2 linked regions of the Sinorhizobium fredii USDA 257 genome follow. The protein of the gene in region 1 interacts with the protein of each later gene in a pairwise test. Links are inferred from orthologs where the notes say so. Each region holds a gene or a part of one and is shown in the gene's direction. Other genes may lie near its edges. The genes, in order: ligA and leuS.

Region 1 (7,166 bases):
ACGAGGTGGTGGAAACTGCGTCGCAGCGCCAGCGCACACGCTCGCGCGAGTTGGTGGCGGTCGCGGCTCCGGGCTTTGCGCCCTGGTCTGCCTGAGAAAAAAAGCACACTACCTCTCCAGTCGCCGGCCGAAAGGCCGGCTTTTTCGTGGCCGGTCTCAGCGAAGCGCGGCGGAACTCGGTGGAAAAGAGTGCATACGCCTCGGAAACCCACCCGAAGCGCCACAAATTTGCATGAATTGCCGATCATGACGTTGCGGTCTTGAGGCAACTTGCTCTAAAACGCGCAAGTCTGGCGGATGCCAACCGCTACTGCACGTCTCCTTAAATCGACCTCGATCTAAGGACAAAGACATGCAGCAATCTAAAGTGCTACAGCGACCTTTGCGCGTCTGATAAGACGCGCAACGCTGTAGGTGAAACGGGAATATCCGATGGTCCTTGCAGTTTCTGTTGACATGAGAAAATCAGTGCGCGTCGTCGCGGTCGTCCTTGCGGCTATCGCCGGCAGCAGCCTGATCACCGCCTGCCAGAACGACCCGGATATCGATATCACCAAGCTCACCGCGGAAACCGATCCGCCGGAAGTGCTGTATAACCAGGGCCTCGCCAACCTGAACGCCGGCAAGACGACGGAAGCGGGGCGCAAATTCGACGCCATCGACAAACAGCATCCGTTCTCCGAATACGCCCGCAAGGCGCTGGTGATGAACGCCTTCGTCGCCTACCGCAACGGCCAGTATCAGGACGCCATCAACTCGACCAGCCGTTATCTGAACCTCTATCCTCAGTCGGAAGACGCGGCCTATGCACAATATATCCAGGGCCTCGCCTACACGAAGCAGATTCCGGCAGTGACGCAGGACCAGAAGCCGGCCCAGAAGGCGATCGACGCGATGCAGGTGGTCGTCGACAAGTATCCGGACTCCGAATATGTCGACGACGCGCAGGCCAAGATCCGCTTCGCCCGCGACCAGCTCGCCGGCAAGGAGATGCAGGTCGGCCGCTACTACCTCGAGCGCAAGGAATATCTTGCCGCCATCTCGCGTTTCCGCGTCGTCGTCGAGCAGTATCCAAACACCAACCAGGTCGAGGAAGCGCTGGCGCGTCTCGTCGAGGGCTATTTCGCCATGGGCGTGACGGCAGAAGCCCAGACGGCGGCAGCGGTTCTCGGGCACAACTACCCGGACAGCCAGTGGTACGCCGATTCCTATAAGCTGCTGCAGTCGGGCGGTCTTGAACCGCGCGAAAGCGGCACGTCCTGGATCGCGCGGGCGGGCAAGAAACTCATCGGCGCCTGACTGTCTCAGCGCTGCCAAGGAAGATATGACACCGGATGCTCGCCCAGCTCTCGATCCGCGATATCGTCCTGATCGAACGGCTTGACCTCAGCTTCGACGCGGGGCTCTCGGTGCTGACCGGCGAAACCGGCGCGGGCAAATCCATTCTTCTCGACAGCCTGTCGCTGGCGCTTGGCGGCCGCGGTGACGGTTCGCTCGTGCGCCATGGCGAGGAGAGGGGGCAGGTGACTGCCGTCTTCGACGTCCCGCCCGGTCATGCGGCGCGGCTTCTGCTGCGCGAAAACGGCATCGACGATGACGGCGACCTGATCTTCCGCCGGGTGCAGTCGGCGGACGGCCGCACCAAGGCCTTCGTCAACGACCAGCCGGTGAGCGTGCAATTGATGCGCCAGGCCGGACAGGTGCTCGTCGAAATTCATGGCCAGCACGATGATCGGGCGCTTGTCGACATCGACGCGCACCGCGCGCTGCTTGATGCCTTCGGCGGGACCACCGAGGCGGCGCAAGAGGTCGGGACGCTTTATCGCGCCTGGCGAGACGCCGAGCGGGGGCTGAGGAAGCACCGCGAGCGCGTCGAGGCGGCAGCACGGGAGGCGGACTATCTGCGCTCCTCCGTCGAGGAACTGGAGGCGCTGGCGCCAAGGGATGGCGAGGAGGAGGAACTCGCCGAAAGCCGGGCACGCATGATGAAGGTCGAGCGTATCGCCGGCGACATCAGCGAAGCATCCGAATTCCTGAACGGCAACGCTTCGCCGGTGCCGCTGATCGCCTCCCTGGTGCGGCGCCTCGAACGCAAGAGCCACGAGGCGCCGGGCTTGCTGGAAGAGACCGTCGAGCTTCTGGACGGGGCGCTGAACCAGCTCTCCGACGCGCAGATGGCGGTGGAACGGGCGCTGCGCGACACGGAATTCGACCCGAAGGAACTGGAGCGCGTCGAGGAGCGGCTTTTCGCGCTGCGCGCCGCCAGCCGCAAATATTCGGTGCCCGTCACCGAACTGCCGGCGCTTGCCGTTAGGATGATCGCGGAGCTTGCGGATCTCGACGCCGGCGAGGAGAAACTGAAACAGCTCGAAGTGCAAGTGGCCGCCGCCAAAGCGGCCTTCGACGCGGCGGCACGCGCTGTTTCGGAAAAGCGCCACAACACGGCGACCGCGCTCTCGGCCGCCGTCATGGAAGAGCTGCCAGCATTGAAGCTCGAGCGCGCCCGTTTCATGGTCGAGGTCGCCAGCGATTCCAACTCGCCGTCGGCGGAGGGCATCGATGTCGTCGAGTTCCATGTTCAGACCAATCCCGGCACGCGGCCGGGGCCGATCATGAAGGTCGCTTCGGGCGGCGAGCTTTCGCGTTTCCTCCTGGCGCTGAAGGTGGCGCTCGCCGATCGCGGTTCGGCGCCGACGCTTGTTTTTGATGAAATCGACACCGGCGTCGGCGGCGCCGTTGCCGATGCCATCGGCCAGCGGCTGAAGCGGCTTTCGAAGACCGTTCAGGTGCTTTCCGTCACCCACGCACCCCAGGTTGCCGCGCGCGCCGCGACACATCTGCTGATCTCGAAGGGGCCGTCGGCGCAAAGGGCCGAAATGATCGCCACCCGCGTCGCCCGCATGGACGACGAGGCGCGCACCGAGGAAATCGCCCGCATGCTCGCCGGCGCCTCGATCACCGAGGAGGCGAGGGCGGCGGCAGCGCGGTTGCTGGCGGGCAACGGCTGACCGCAACCACCTTTCTTTCGCGCAGGTTTACTCTACGGCGCCGCGCGTCTTTCAGGCGCGCAAAGCTCGCCGTAGCACTTTGAATTGCTGGATGATTTTCTCCTCAAATTGATTCCGATTTGAGGAATCATGCAGTAAAAACGACTCGCAGATCCGGAGTCGCCATCCATGCTGAATGAGAAGAAGCCCGTCGAGCAACTGACCGAAGTCGAAGCAGCGGAGGAACTCACCTTCCTTGCGGCGGAACTTGCGCGCCACGATGCGCTGTATCACGGGCAGGATGCGCCGGAAATTTCGGACGCGGACTACGATGCGCTGAAGCGCCGCAATGACGCGATCGAGGCACACTTTCCGGCGCTGATTCGCGATGACAGCCCTTCGAGGAAGATCGGTGCGGCCCCGTCGCTGACCTTCAAGCCCGTCGTCCACGCCCGGGCGATGCTGTCGCTCGACAACACCTTTTCCGATGAGGACGCCCGCGATTTCGTCGCCGGCATTTACCGCTTCCTGGGCAAGCTGCCGGACCATTCCATTGCCTTTACGGCCGAGCCGAAGATCGATGGGCTTTCCATGTCGCTGCGCTACGAGAACCGGCGGCTGGTGACGGCGGCAACGCGCGGCGACGGTACGACGGGCGAGAACGTCACCGCCAATATCCGCACGATCCGGATGATCCCGCAGACATTGCCGGCCGATGCGCCCGATGTCGTCGAGGTCCGCGGCGAGATCTATATGGCGAAATCCGATTTTGCTGCGCTCAATGCGGAGATGGCGGCGCAGGCCAGGCCGCTCTATGTCAATCCGCGCAACACTGCGTCCGGGTCGCTGCGGCAGCTCGATGCCAAGGTGACGGCGAGCCGCAAGCTGCGCTTTTTCGCCTATGCCTGGGGGGAGATGTCGGCCATGCCGGCCGATACGCAGTTCGGCATGGTCGAGACGTTCAAAGCCTGGGGCTTCCCGGTCAATCCGCTGATGCAGCGAATATCCTCGGCCGACGAACTGCTCGAGCACTATCACCACATCGAGCGCGAGCGGCCGGATCTCGACTACGATATTGACGGCGTCGTCTACAAGGTCGACCGGCTCGATCTGCAGGCGCGCCTCGGTTTCCGCTCACGGAGCCCACGCTGGGCGACGGCGCACAAGTTCCCGGCCGAACAGGCCTTCACGCGGCTCAGGGGCATCGACATCCAGGTCGGCCGCACCGGTGCGTTGACTCCGGTTGCGCGGCTGGAGCCGATCACAGTGGGGGGAGTCGTCGTCACCAATGCGACGCTTCACAATGAGGACTATATCCGTGGCGTCGGCAACAGCGGCGAGCCGATCCGTGAGCGGCGCGATATCCGCATCGGCGACATGGTCATCGTCCAGCGGGCAGGGGACGTCATCCCGCAGATCGTCGACGTGGTGATGGACGAGCGGCCGGAGGCGGCGGAGCCCTACAGGTTCCCGACCACATGCCCGGTCTGCGGCAGCCATGCGGTGCGCGACATCAACGAGAAGACCGGAAAGGTGGACGCGGTGCGCCGCTGCACCGGCGGCTTCGTCTGCCGGGCCCAGGCCGTCGAGCACCTGAAGCATTTCGTCTCGCGCCACGCCTTCGACATCGAGGGGCTTGGATCGAAGCAGATCGAATTCTTCTTCGAAAGCGAGGATTCGGCGCTGTCGATCCGCACCGCGCCCGACATCTTCACGCTGGAGCGCCGGCAGGAGGCGTCGCTGGCCAAGCTCGAAAACATCGAGGGTTTCGGCAAGGTCAGCGTCAGGAAACTCTATGAGGCGATCAATGCCCGCCGCTCGATCGCGCTCCACCGCTTCATCTACGCGCTCGGCATTCGCCATGTCGGCGAGACGACGGCCAAACTGCTCGCGCGTTCCTATGGCAGCTATGAACATTTCGGCGCGGCGATGGTCGAGGCGGGGAGCCTCGTCGGCGACGCCTGGAACGAGCTCAATAGCATCGAGGGGATCGGCGAGGTCGTCGCCCGCGCCATCGTCGAATTCTACAAGGAGCCGCGCAATCTCAAGGTCGTCTCCGACCTGCTCGAAGAGGTGACGCCGGAAAGTGCCGAAACGCGAGTCACAACGGACAGCCCCGTCGCCGGCAAGACGGTGGTCTTCACCGGCTCGCTCGAAAAGATGACGCGCGACGAGGCCAAGGCGAAGGCGGAAAGCCTCGGCGCCAAGGTGGCGGGCTCGGTCTCGAAGAAGACCGATATCGTGGTGGCCGGCCCCGGCGCCGGCTCGAAGCTCGATAAGGCCCGCGAACTCGGCATCCAGACCATGGACGAGGACGAGTGGCTGGCGCTGATTGGTGGTTAACTCCGGGCTTTCAATTAGGTGTGGCAGCGCTCCATGGCGCAGACGCGCCGCTTGAGTACTATGCCCTCGGCTGGATCCAACTGTCCTCTGACGAAAATACTCGGCTGATCAGCCCTGTTGTTGCGCCGACATATCCATCCACATGAACTCCCAGACATGGCCGTCGGGATCCTGGAAGCTCACGCCGTACATTGATCCGTAGTCGATCGCCGGCTTCCACGGCTTGCCGCCGGCGGCGATCGCCTTGTCGAACATTTCGTCGCATTCGGCCCGGCTCCCGGCGGAAAGCGCGGTGATAACTTCCGTGGCCCTCGCCGTGTCGCTGATCTCACCGATGATGAAGTCGCGGAAGCGCGGCTCGGTCAGAAGCATGGCGAAGATGTTGTCGTCGATGACCATGCAGGCGGCCGAGTCATCCGAGAACTGCTCGTTGAAGGTGAAGCCGAGGGAGGAGAAGAATGCCCGGGAGGCTTTCAGGTCCTTGACCGGCAGATTGACGAAAATCATGCGCATGGGGTGCTCCTCGTGACTGATGTTGGTCTCTGCCGACAAGGACGAAACACGACCTCGCCGGCCGACAGGCGGAAGTGAGATCTAACTGGCGTCCCGGCACCGACTGTCAAGCATCGAGATCGGTCCGGCATCGGCGTGTAATTACGAAGCGAGGATAATATCCACTGCTCCAAGGCAGGCCGCCGGCAATCGACCTGCTGTCCCTCTCGGCGATCCCCCTTCGCACCATTTCCATTTGTGTTTTTGCGCTGCACAAGATAGACCTTGCAGCCAAAATTTGTGCAATTGCCTTTTCGCGGGGCTGGCCGCTCGCCATATCAGCGAAACGGGACGTTTCTTTCCCGTCCCGGCGGATTGGAGGGTCCGGAGATGAAGACCATAACCATCATCGCCGAGTTGCGCGCAGCCCTTGCAGAGCACCGGCGCGGCGGTAAATCGATCGGCCTTGTTCCCACCATGGGCTATCTTCATGTCGGCCACATGGAACTGGTGCGCCGCGCCCGCGATGAGAACGACGTGATCGTCGCCAGCATTTTTGTCAATCCGCTGCAGTTCGGCCCGAATGAGGATCTCGCCAAATATCCGCGCGATCTCGCCCGCGACGAGGCGATGCTGTCCGAAGGCGGCGTCGATTTTCTTTTCGCTCCGGGTGTTGCCGATATGTATCCGCATCCGATGGAAACCGTCGTCGACCTTCCGAAGCTCGGCTCCGAGCTGGAAGGCTCGGTGCGCCCCGGGCATTTCGCCGGCGTTGCGACGGTGGTCACCAAGCTCTTCAATATAGTCCAGCCGGATCGCGCCTATTTCGGCGAGAAGGATTTCCAGCAGCTCCAGATTATCCGCAGGATGGTCGAGGATCTCGCTCAGCCTGTTACCGTCATCGGCGTGCCGACCGTGCGCGAAGCCGACGGGCTCGCCTGTTCTTCACGCAACGTCTATCTCACTGCGGATCAGCGCCAGGCCGCCGCGATCGTGCCGAAGGCGCTGGACGAGGCCGAGCGGTTGATCGCCAGCGGCGTCACCGATCCGGCGGCTGTCGAGAAGGGCGTCACCGAATTCCTATCGAGCGAGCCGTTGGCGCGACCTGAGGTCGTGGCACTCCGCGATCCGCAATCGCTTGAGCCGGTCAGCGAGATCGGCGAAAAGCCGGTGCTGCTCCTGCTCTTCGTCCGCTTCGGCGCGACGAAGCTGCTCGACAATCGCGTCATCGCTCCGAAATCCGCCCGTTTTGCAAAGGTTGCCTGAGAATGAGCGTCCAGACCACGAAGCGGCGGCTCAGCCCCGCCAGTATCGAAGCCTTGAAGGGTGAACGGCCGATCGTCA
Region 2 (7,321 bases), 1.4 Mb from region 1 along the record:
CGCCTTCTGCGGCTGGTTCAAACAGGTTGTTGACCCCGCATCGAACTGACGCGCCGCGTCAAATGCCGATACCCTTGGCGTGAAGCGCCTCGGTGATTTCATCGAGGACCGCCGGGTCGTCGATCGTCGCCGGCATCTTCCAGGGCTGGCGGTCGGCGATCTTCTGTATTGTGGCGCGCAGAATCTTGCCGGACCGGGTCTTCGGCAGCCGCTTGACGCAGATCGCGGTTCGGAAGGCGGCGACAGGGCCGATGCGCTCGCGAACGAGGTCGATGACCTCTGTCTCGATATCCGATGTTTCACGGGAAACATTCGAGTTGATCACCAGGAAGCCGGCCGGAATCTGCCCCTTCAACGGATCGGCGATGCCGATCACGGCGCATTCGGCGACGTCCGGATGACTGACGCAGACCTCCTCCATAGCCCCCGTCGAAAGCCGATGCCCCGCAACGTTGATGATGTCGTCGGTACGCGCCATGATGAAGACATAGCCGTCCTCGTCGATATAGCCGGCGTCGGCCGTCTTGTAGTATCCGGGATATTCCTCGAGATAGGCGGCCCGAAACCGGTCGTCGGCCATCCAGAGCGTCGGCAGGCAGCCGGGCGGCAGCGGCAGCTTGACCACGACATTGCCGAGCGTCCCCGCCTCGACCGGATGACCGGCATCATCGACGACCTGCACGTCATAACCGGGGAGGGGAACGGCGGGCGATCCGTATTTGACCGGCAGCAAGCCGAGGCCCAGCGGGTTGCCGGCGACCGGCCAGCCGGTCTCCGTCTGCCACCAGTGATCGATGACCGGTACCCCGAGTGCCCGCTCGGCCCAGCGGATCGTGTCCGGATCGGCGCGTTCGCCGGCAAGATAGAGGGCGCGGAAGCGCGACAGGTCATAACGCGCCACATGGGAGGCTTCCGGATCCTCCTTACGGATCGCACGCAGCGCTGTCGGGGCGGTGAACATGACGGCGACGCCGTGCTCGGCGATGATTCGCCAATAGGTGCCCGGGTCGGGGGTCCCGACCGGCTTGCCTTCGAACAGGATCGAGGTGCTGCCATTGAGGAGCGGTCCGTAGACGATATAGGAGTGCCCGACGACCCAACCGATGTCGGATGCCGCCCAGAAGACCTCGCCAGGCCGGACGCCGAAGAAATTCTCCATCGACCATTTCAACGCGACCATGTGGCCGCCATTGTCGCGCACGACGCCCTTCGGCTGGCCGGTGGTTCCGGAGGTGTAAAGGACATAGAGCGGATCGGTGGAGGCGATCGCTGCACAGGGTGCTTCATCGCCGGCCTCCCTGGCAGCCGCCAGAGCATCGGCGAAATCGAGATCACGACCGGGCACCATCTCGGCGGCCAGCATGTCGCGCTGGAAGATGAGGCAGTGGGCGGGCTTGTTGCTGGCGATCTCGATCGCCTGATCGAGCAGCGGCTTGTAGGCGACGGTGCGGCCGGGCTCCAGCCCGCAGCTTGCCGAAACGACGAGCCTGGCCTGGCAATCATCGATCCGGACGGCGAGCTCATTGGCGGCAAAGCCGCCGAAGACGACCGAATGGACCGCGCCGATCCGCGCCGCCGCCAGCATGGCGATCGCGGCTTCAGGGATCATCGGCATATAGATGATGATCCGGTCGCCCTTGTCGATACCGAGCTTTCCATAGACCGCCGCCATTGCCTTTACGTCGGCGAGCAGCGCCGCATAGGTGATCTTTTCGGTCCTGCCGGTGACGGGACTATCGTAGATGAACGCCGTCTGCTCACCGCGGCCCGCCTCGACATGGCGGTCGAGGCAATTGTAACAGGTGTTGGTGACGCCATCCGGAAACCAGTGCCCGTAAGGCCCACGCTCGGCGTCGAAGATCCGCCGCGGCCTTTCGACCCAGTCGATCGCCTCCGCGGCTTCGGACCAGAAGCCCTGCGGATCGGCTTTCCATGCGGCATACACATCGGAATAGCGACTTGCCATTTCCGTTCTCCTCCACTGACCTTCCGGACGGATGGCCCGACTCCTCTGTGCTGGAGGATAAGCCCGTGGAGGCAAAGGGAAAGCCCGACGAAAGGGTAATGGTCGGAATCGAGACGAGTGCGGCTCTCTGCCGCTCTCCAAGCTCTGCCAATCAGCGCGCGCCGAAGATCGCCGAGCCGACCCGGACGCTGCTGGCGCCGAAAGCGATGGCCGTTTCGAAATCGCCGGACATGCCCATGGAGATCTTGGTGAGACCGCACTTGGCCGCGAGTTTCGCAAGCAGGGCGAAATGCGGACCCGGATTCTCATCGAGAGGGGGAATGCACATCAGGCCCTCGACATCGAGGCCAAGCTCCAGGCGGCAGAGATCGATGAACGCGACGGTCGCCTCCGGTGCTATGCCCGCCTTCTGCGGCTCGAGACCGGTATTGACCTGCACATAAAGCCGCGGCTTGCGGCCCTGCCGCTCCATCTCGGCGGCGACGACGCGGGCGATCTTCTCTCGATCGATCGTTTCGATTACATCGAAGAGCGCGACGGCGTCGGCCGCCTTGTTGGACTGCAGCGGGCCGATCAGGTGCAGTTCGACATTGGGCGTCTCGCGCTTGAGCTCCGGCCACTTGCCTTGTGCTTCCTGGACGCGATTTTCACCGAATACCCGCTGGCCGGCAGCGATCACCGGTCGGATCGCCTCTGCGTCGAAGGTCTTCGAGACGGCGACGAGCGTGACGACGCCTTCAGCCCGCTTCGCCGCCCTTTCGCTGGCGCGAATCCGGCTCAGGACATCGCCCAATCGTTGCTGTACGTCCATTCTGCGCTCCTTGCGGTGTCGAGGCTCACATGCGGATTATTGAAACTTGCGACACTTGCCAAGCCCGGCGACGGTAATGGCCGCCGAATGGGCCAAAGTGCCGTGTCCTGGCCCTGAAAACTTGACGGTCCGGCGGTTTCATGATGAAGGTCAGGCCAGCTATTACGAGGGCGCTTTGGACGCCGCAAAATTTCCGGAACATCGACAAAGACATGGCTACCGAACGATATAATCCGCGTGATGCCGAACCGCGCTGGCAGCAGGAATGGGACGCAGGCAAGGTCTTCGAGACCAGCAACGACGATCCACGTGAAAAATATTACGTGCTCGAGATGTTCCCCTATCCGTCCGGGCGGATCCACATGGGCCACGTGCGCAACTATACGATGGGCGACGTCGTAGCCCGTTACAAGCGCGCCCGCGGCTTCAACGTGCTGCATCCGATGGGCTGGGATGCCTTCGGCATGCCGGCCGAGAACGCCGCCATGGAACGCGGCGTGCATCCGGCCAGCTGGACCTACCAGAACATCGCCTCGATGAAGGCGCAGCTCAAGGTCATGGGCCTGTCGCTCGATTGGAGCCGCGAATTCGCCACCTGTGATCCGGCCTATTATCAGCGCCAGCAGCATCTCTTCCTCGATTTCCTGGAAAAGGGCCTGGTCTACCGCAGGCAATCGAAGGTCAATTGGGACCCGGTCGACAACACCGTGCTCGCCAACGAACAGGTAATCGACGGCCGTGGCTGGCGCTCGGGAGCGCTGGTCGAACAGCGCGAGCTGACGCAATGGTTCTTCCGCATCACCGATTTCAGTCAGGATCTGCTCGACGCGCTCGATGGTCTGGATCAGTGGCCGGAAAAGGTGCGGCTGATGCAGAAAAACTGGATTGGCCGCTCCGAGGGCTTGGCTCTGCGGTGGGAACTTGATCCGGCGACGGTTCCCGGCGACAGCAGGGAGCTGACCGTCTATACCACGCGTCCCGACACGCTGTTCGGCGCCTCGTTCCTGGCGATCTCCGCCGACCATCCGCTCGCCAGGGAAGCCGCTGCCAACAATGCGGCGATCGACGCCTTCTGTGAGGAATGCCGGCGCGCCGGAACATCGCTCGCCGCCCTCGAGACGGCCGAGAAGAAGGGGGTGGATACCGGCATCCGCGCCAGGCATCCGTTCGACCCGGATTGGGAGCTGCCCGTCTATGTCGCCAATTTCGTGCTGATGGACTACGGCACGGGCGCGATTTTCGGCTGCCCCTCCGGCGACCAGCGTGACCTTGATTTCGCCCGCAAATACGACCTGCCGGTCGTGCCCGTCGTGATGCCGAAGGATGCCGATCCGGCAAGCTTCACGATCGAGGACGAGGCCTATGTCGGCGACGGGGTCATGATCAACTCGCGCTTCCTCGACGGGCTTCCCACGGAAGAGGCCTTCGAGGCCGTCGCCTCGAAGCTCGAGAAGGAGACGCTGAACGGCGCCCCGCGCGCCGAACGCAAGGTGAATTTCCGCCTGCGCGACTGGGGAATCTCCAGGCAGCGTTATTGGGGTTGCCCGATCCCGGTCATCCATTGCGAGGATTGCGGCGTCGTTCCGGTGCCGAAGACCGATCTGCCCGTGGTCCTGCCGCCGGACGTCACCTTCGACAAGCCCGGCAACCCGCTCGACCGGCACCCGACGTGGCGGCATGTGGCCTGCCCCGAATGCGGCAAGGACGCGCGCCGGGAAACCGACACGATGGATACCTTCGTCGATTCCTCCTGGTATTTCACGCGTTTCACGGCGCCCTGGGAGGACAATCCGACCGATCCGAAGGTTGCCAATCACTGGCTCCCGGTAGATCAGTATATCGGCGGCATCGAGCACGCGATCCTGCATCTGCTTTATTCGCGCTTCTTCACCCGGGCGATGAAGGCGACCGGCCACGTGGCACTGGACGAGCCCTTCAAGGGGCTGTTCACGCAGGGCATGGTGGTGCACGAGACCTATAGCCGCGGCGAAGGCGCGCAGCGCGAATGGATCACGCCCGCGGAAGTCCGCATCGAAGAGATCGACGGCCGCCGCCGCGCGCTGCTCGTCGAAACCGGCGAGGAAATCGCCATCGGCTCGATCGAGAAGATGTCGAAGTCCAGGAAGAACGTCGTCGATCCGGACGACATCATCGGCTCCTATGGCGCCGACACGGCACGCTTCTTCGTGCTCTCCGATTCGCCGCCGGACCGCGACGTGATCTGGTCCGAGGCGGGCGTCGAGGGCGCCCACCGCTTCGTCCAGCGCGTCTGGCGCCTAGTCGGCGAGGCTGCCGAAAACCTGCGCGGCGTAAATGCCTCGCCGGCTAAGGAAGGCGAGGGCATGGCGATATCGCAGGCCGCCCATCGCACTCTGCGCGCAGTCGAGGCTGACTACGACAAACTTGCCTTCAACAAGGCCGTGGCGCGGATTTATGAGCTCGTCAACGTGCTGGCCGCGCCGCTCGCGCAGGTTGCCGCGGGCAAGGCCGACCCGGCCGTCACCGCCGCTGTCAAGGACGCCACGACGATCCTGATCGACCTGATCGCGCCGATGATGCCGCATCTCGCCGAAGAGTGCTGGCGCGAGATCGGCGGCGCGGGGCTGATCGCCGAGAGATCATGGCCGGCCTTCGACCCGGCGCTCGTCGTCGAGAACGAAATCACCTTGCCGGTGCAGATCAACGGCAAGAAACGCGCCGATTTGACAATCGCGCGCGACGCAGATCAGAGTGCGATCGAAAGCGCCGTCCTCGCACTTGACGCCGTAAAAGCGGCGCTCAACGGCGGCAGCCCGAAGAAAATTATTGTCGTGCCGCAAAGGATCGTCAATGTCGTCGTCTGAGAAAGCTGGCCTTCGTCTCCGGTTCCTGGGCGTGCTTGCCGGCACGTTACTGCTGACGGCGCTGGCCGGCTGCCAGGTCCGTCCGCTCTATTCCGACGGTCCGACCGGTGCGACCTCTGTGGCGCTTGCCTCCATCGAGATCGCGGAAGCGGACGATCGCGTCGAGCAGGAAGTCCGCAATGCATTGATCTTCCTGGCCTCGGGTGGCCAGGGCGAGCCGGTCAACCCGCAGTATCATCTCGCCCTCAATGTTTCGCACCGGACGATGGGTGTGCTTTACGACGATGCGGAGGACCGGGCGAACGCCGGCCGCATCGTCGTCAAGGCAGACTACAATCTGACGAGGACGGCAACAGGCGAGACGGTGAAGGCGGGCTATCGCTCGGCGGTCGCGCTCGCCGATTTCCCGGAACAGGAATTCGCAAAGGTTCGCGCCGTTCGCGACGCCGAGAATCGCGCCGCCAAGGAACTGGCGGAACTCATCGGGGCTGATATCGCCGCCGCTCTCGGCCGCTGACGCCGGTATTCGGATGAGCGAGGTCAAATCGCACGAATTCGACAGCTTCCTCAACCGAGGCGCGTCGAACTACCGCCTTTTCCTGCTCTACGGCCCCGACCGTGGCCTCGTTTCCGAGCGTGCCGCCCAGCTTGCCGGCCGCTGCGGCGTCGCTCTCGATGACCCCTTTGCCGTCGTCAAGCTTGATGCAACGGAGTTGCAGCAGGGCGCCGGCAGGGTGCTCGACGAAGTCAATGCCATCGGGCTTTTCGGCGGCGATAAACTCGTCTGGATCCGCGGAGCCTCGAGCGAGAAGGCGATCGGCGAAGCCTTGCAGATTCTTGCCGACACGCCACCGCCCGGGAGCACGCTGATCATCGAGGCGGGCGACCTCAAGAAGGGCGCGGCGCTCAGGAAGATTGGCGAATCGTCGCGGGCCGTCGCCTCCATCGCCTGCTACAGCGACGACGCCCGCAGCCTGCATGCTCTCGTCGACAAGGAACTTTCGGAGGCGGATCTGCGCATAAGCCCGGCGGCACGCGAGCGTCTACTCGAAGCGCTCGGCGGCGACCGCATGGCCTCGCGGAACGAGGTGCGGAAGCTCGCACTCTATTGCCGTGGCAAGGATATGGTCGACGAAGAGGACGTCCTCGCCATTGTCGGCGACGCCAGCGCCATTTCCGTCGACGACGCGGTGGACGCGGTGCTGCAGGGCGACGTCGATGCACTGCTGCACGCCATGAAGAAGATCACCACCTCGAAAACGCCGCCCTTCCTGGTGCTCCAGGGCTGCCTCAGGCAGTTTCAGCAACTGGATGCGATGCGCGCCGAGATGGACACAAGCCGCCAGTCGGCGAGCCAGGTGGTTGCAAGCCTCGGCCGCGGCCTTCATTTCCGCCGCAAGCCGATTGTCGAGGCGGCGCTCAAGCACTGGACCACGCCGGCGATCCGGCGTGAACTGGGACGGCTCCAGGCAACAATTTACCAGAGCCGCGCGCGACAGAGCCTGGAAGAGAGTATGGTGCTGCAGAATCTCCTTGCGATCGCGATACAGTCGGCAAAGCGGTGATCGGTGTTCCCACAGCGTTGGCGGGCCTCTCGATAAATCCGAGCGAGAGTGTTCGAAGCAGCTAGTTGCCACTGATCTCGACTAGGATCCGCCTGTGGTTTTCCCCTCCCCAAGGCCTGCCATAAGGGGCCCACAA

Evidence for each region.
Region 2: the proteins of ligA (region 1) and leuS interact in binary tests that used the Escherichia coli proteins (3 or more experiments, as listed by UniProt). The link is inferred for Sinorhizobium fredii USDA 257 from one-to-one orthologs.

What each region holds. Positions count from the first base shown.
Region 1 is NC_018000.1:4,656,063-4,663,228, reverse strand. What follows is about bases 2,763-5,753. They hold ligA (NAD-dependent DNA ligase LigA), read left to right. Parts: upstream 2,763-3,176; coding sequence 3,177-5,330; downstream 5,331-5,753. Other genes in these bases: USDA257_RS21850 (VOC family protein), read right to left, coding at 5,439-5,753; recN (DNA repair protein RecN), read left to right, coding at 2,763-3,008. In the rest of the region: lpxC (UDP-3-O-acyl-N-acetylglucosamine deacetylase), read left to right, coding at 1-95; USDA257_RS21865 (outer membrane protein assembly factor BamD), read left to right, coding at 433-1,299; more of recN, read left to right, coding at 1,335-2,762; more of USDA257_RS21850, read right to left, coding at 5,754-5,843; panC (pantoate--beta-alanine ligase), read left to right, coding at 6,213-7,088; panB (3-methyl-2-oxobutanoate hydroxymethyltransferase), read left to right, coding at 7,091-7,166. UniProt on the Escherichia coli protein: DNA ligase that catalyzes the formation of phosphodiester linkages between 5'-phosphoryl and 3'-hydroxyl groups in double-stranded DNA using NAD as a coenzyme and as the energy source for the reaction.
Region 2 is NC_018000.1:6,087,858-6,095,178, forward strand. What follows is about bases 2,675-5,820. They hold leuS (leucine--tRNA ligase), read left to right. Parts: upstream 2,675-2,989; coding sequence 2,990-5,620; downstream 5,621-5,820. Other genes in these bases: USDA257_RS28530 (YggS family pyridoxal phosphate-dependent enzyme), read right to left, coding at 2,675-2,777; lptE (LPS assembly lipoprotein LptE), read left to right, coding at 5,607-5,820. Also shown: USDA257_RS28520 (LysR substrate-binding domain-containing protein), read left to right, coding at 1-49; USDA257_RS28525 (AMP-binding protein), read right to left, coding at 59-1,966; more of USDA257_RS28530, read right to left, coding at 2,118-2,674; more of lptE, read left to right, coding at 5,821-6,137; holA (DNA polymerase III subunit delta), read left to right, coding at 6,151-7,185.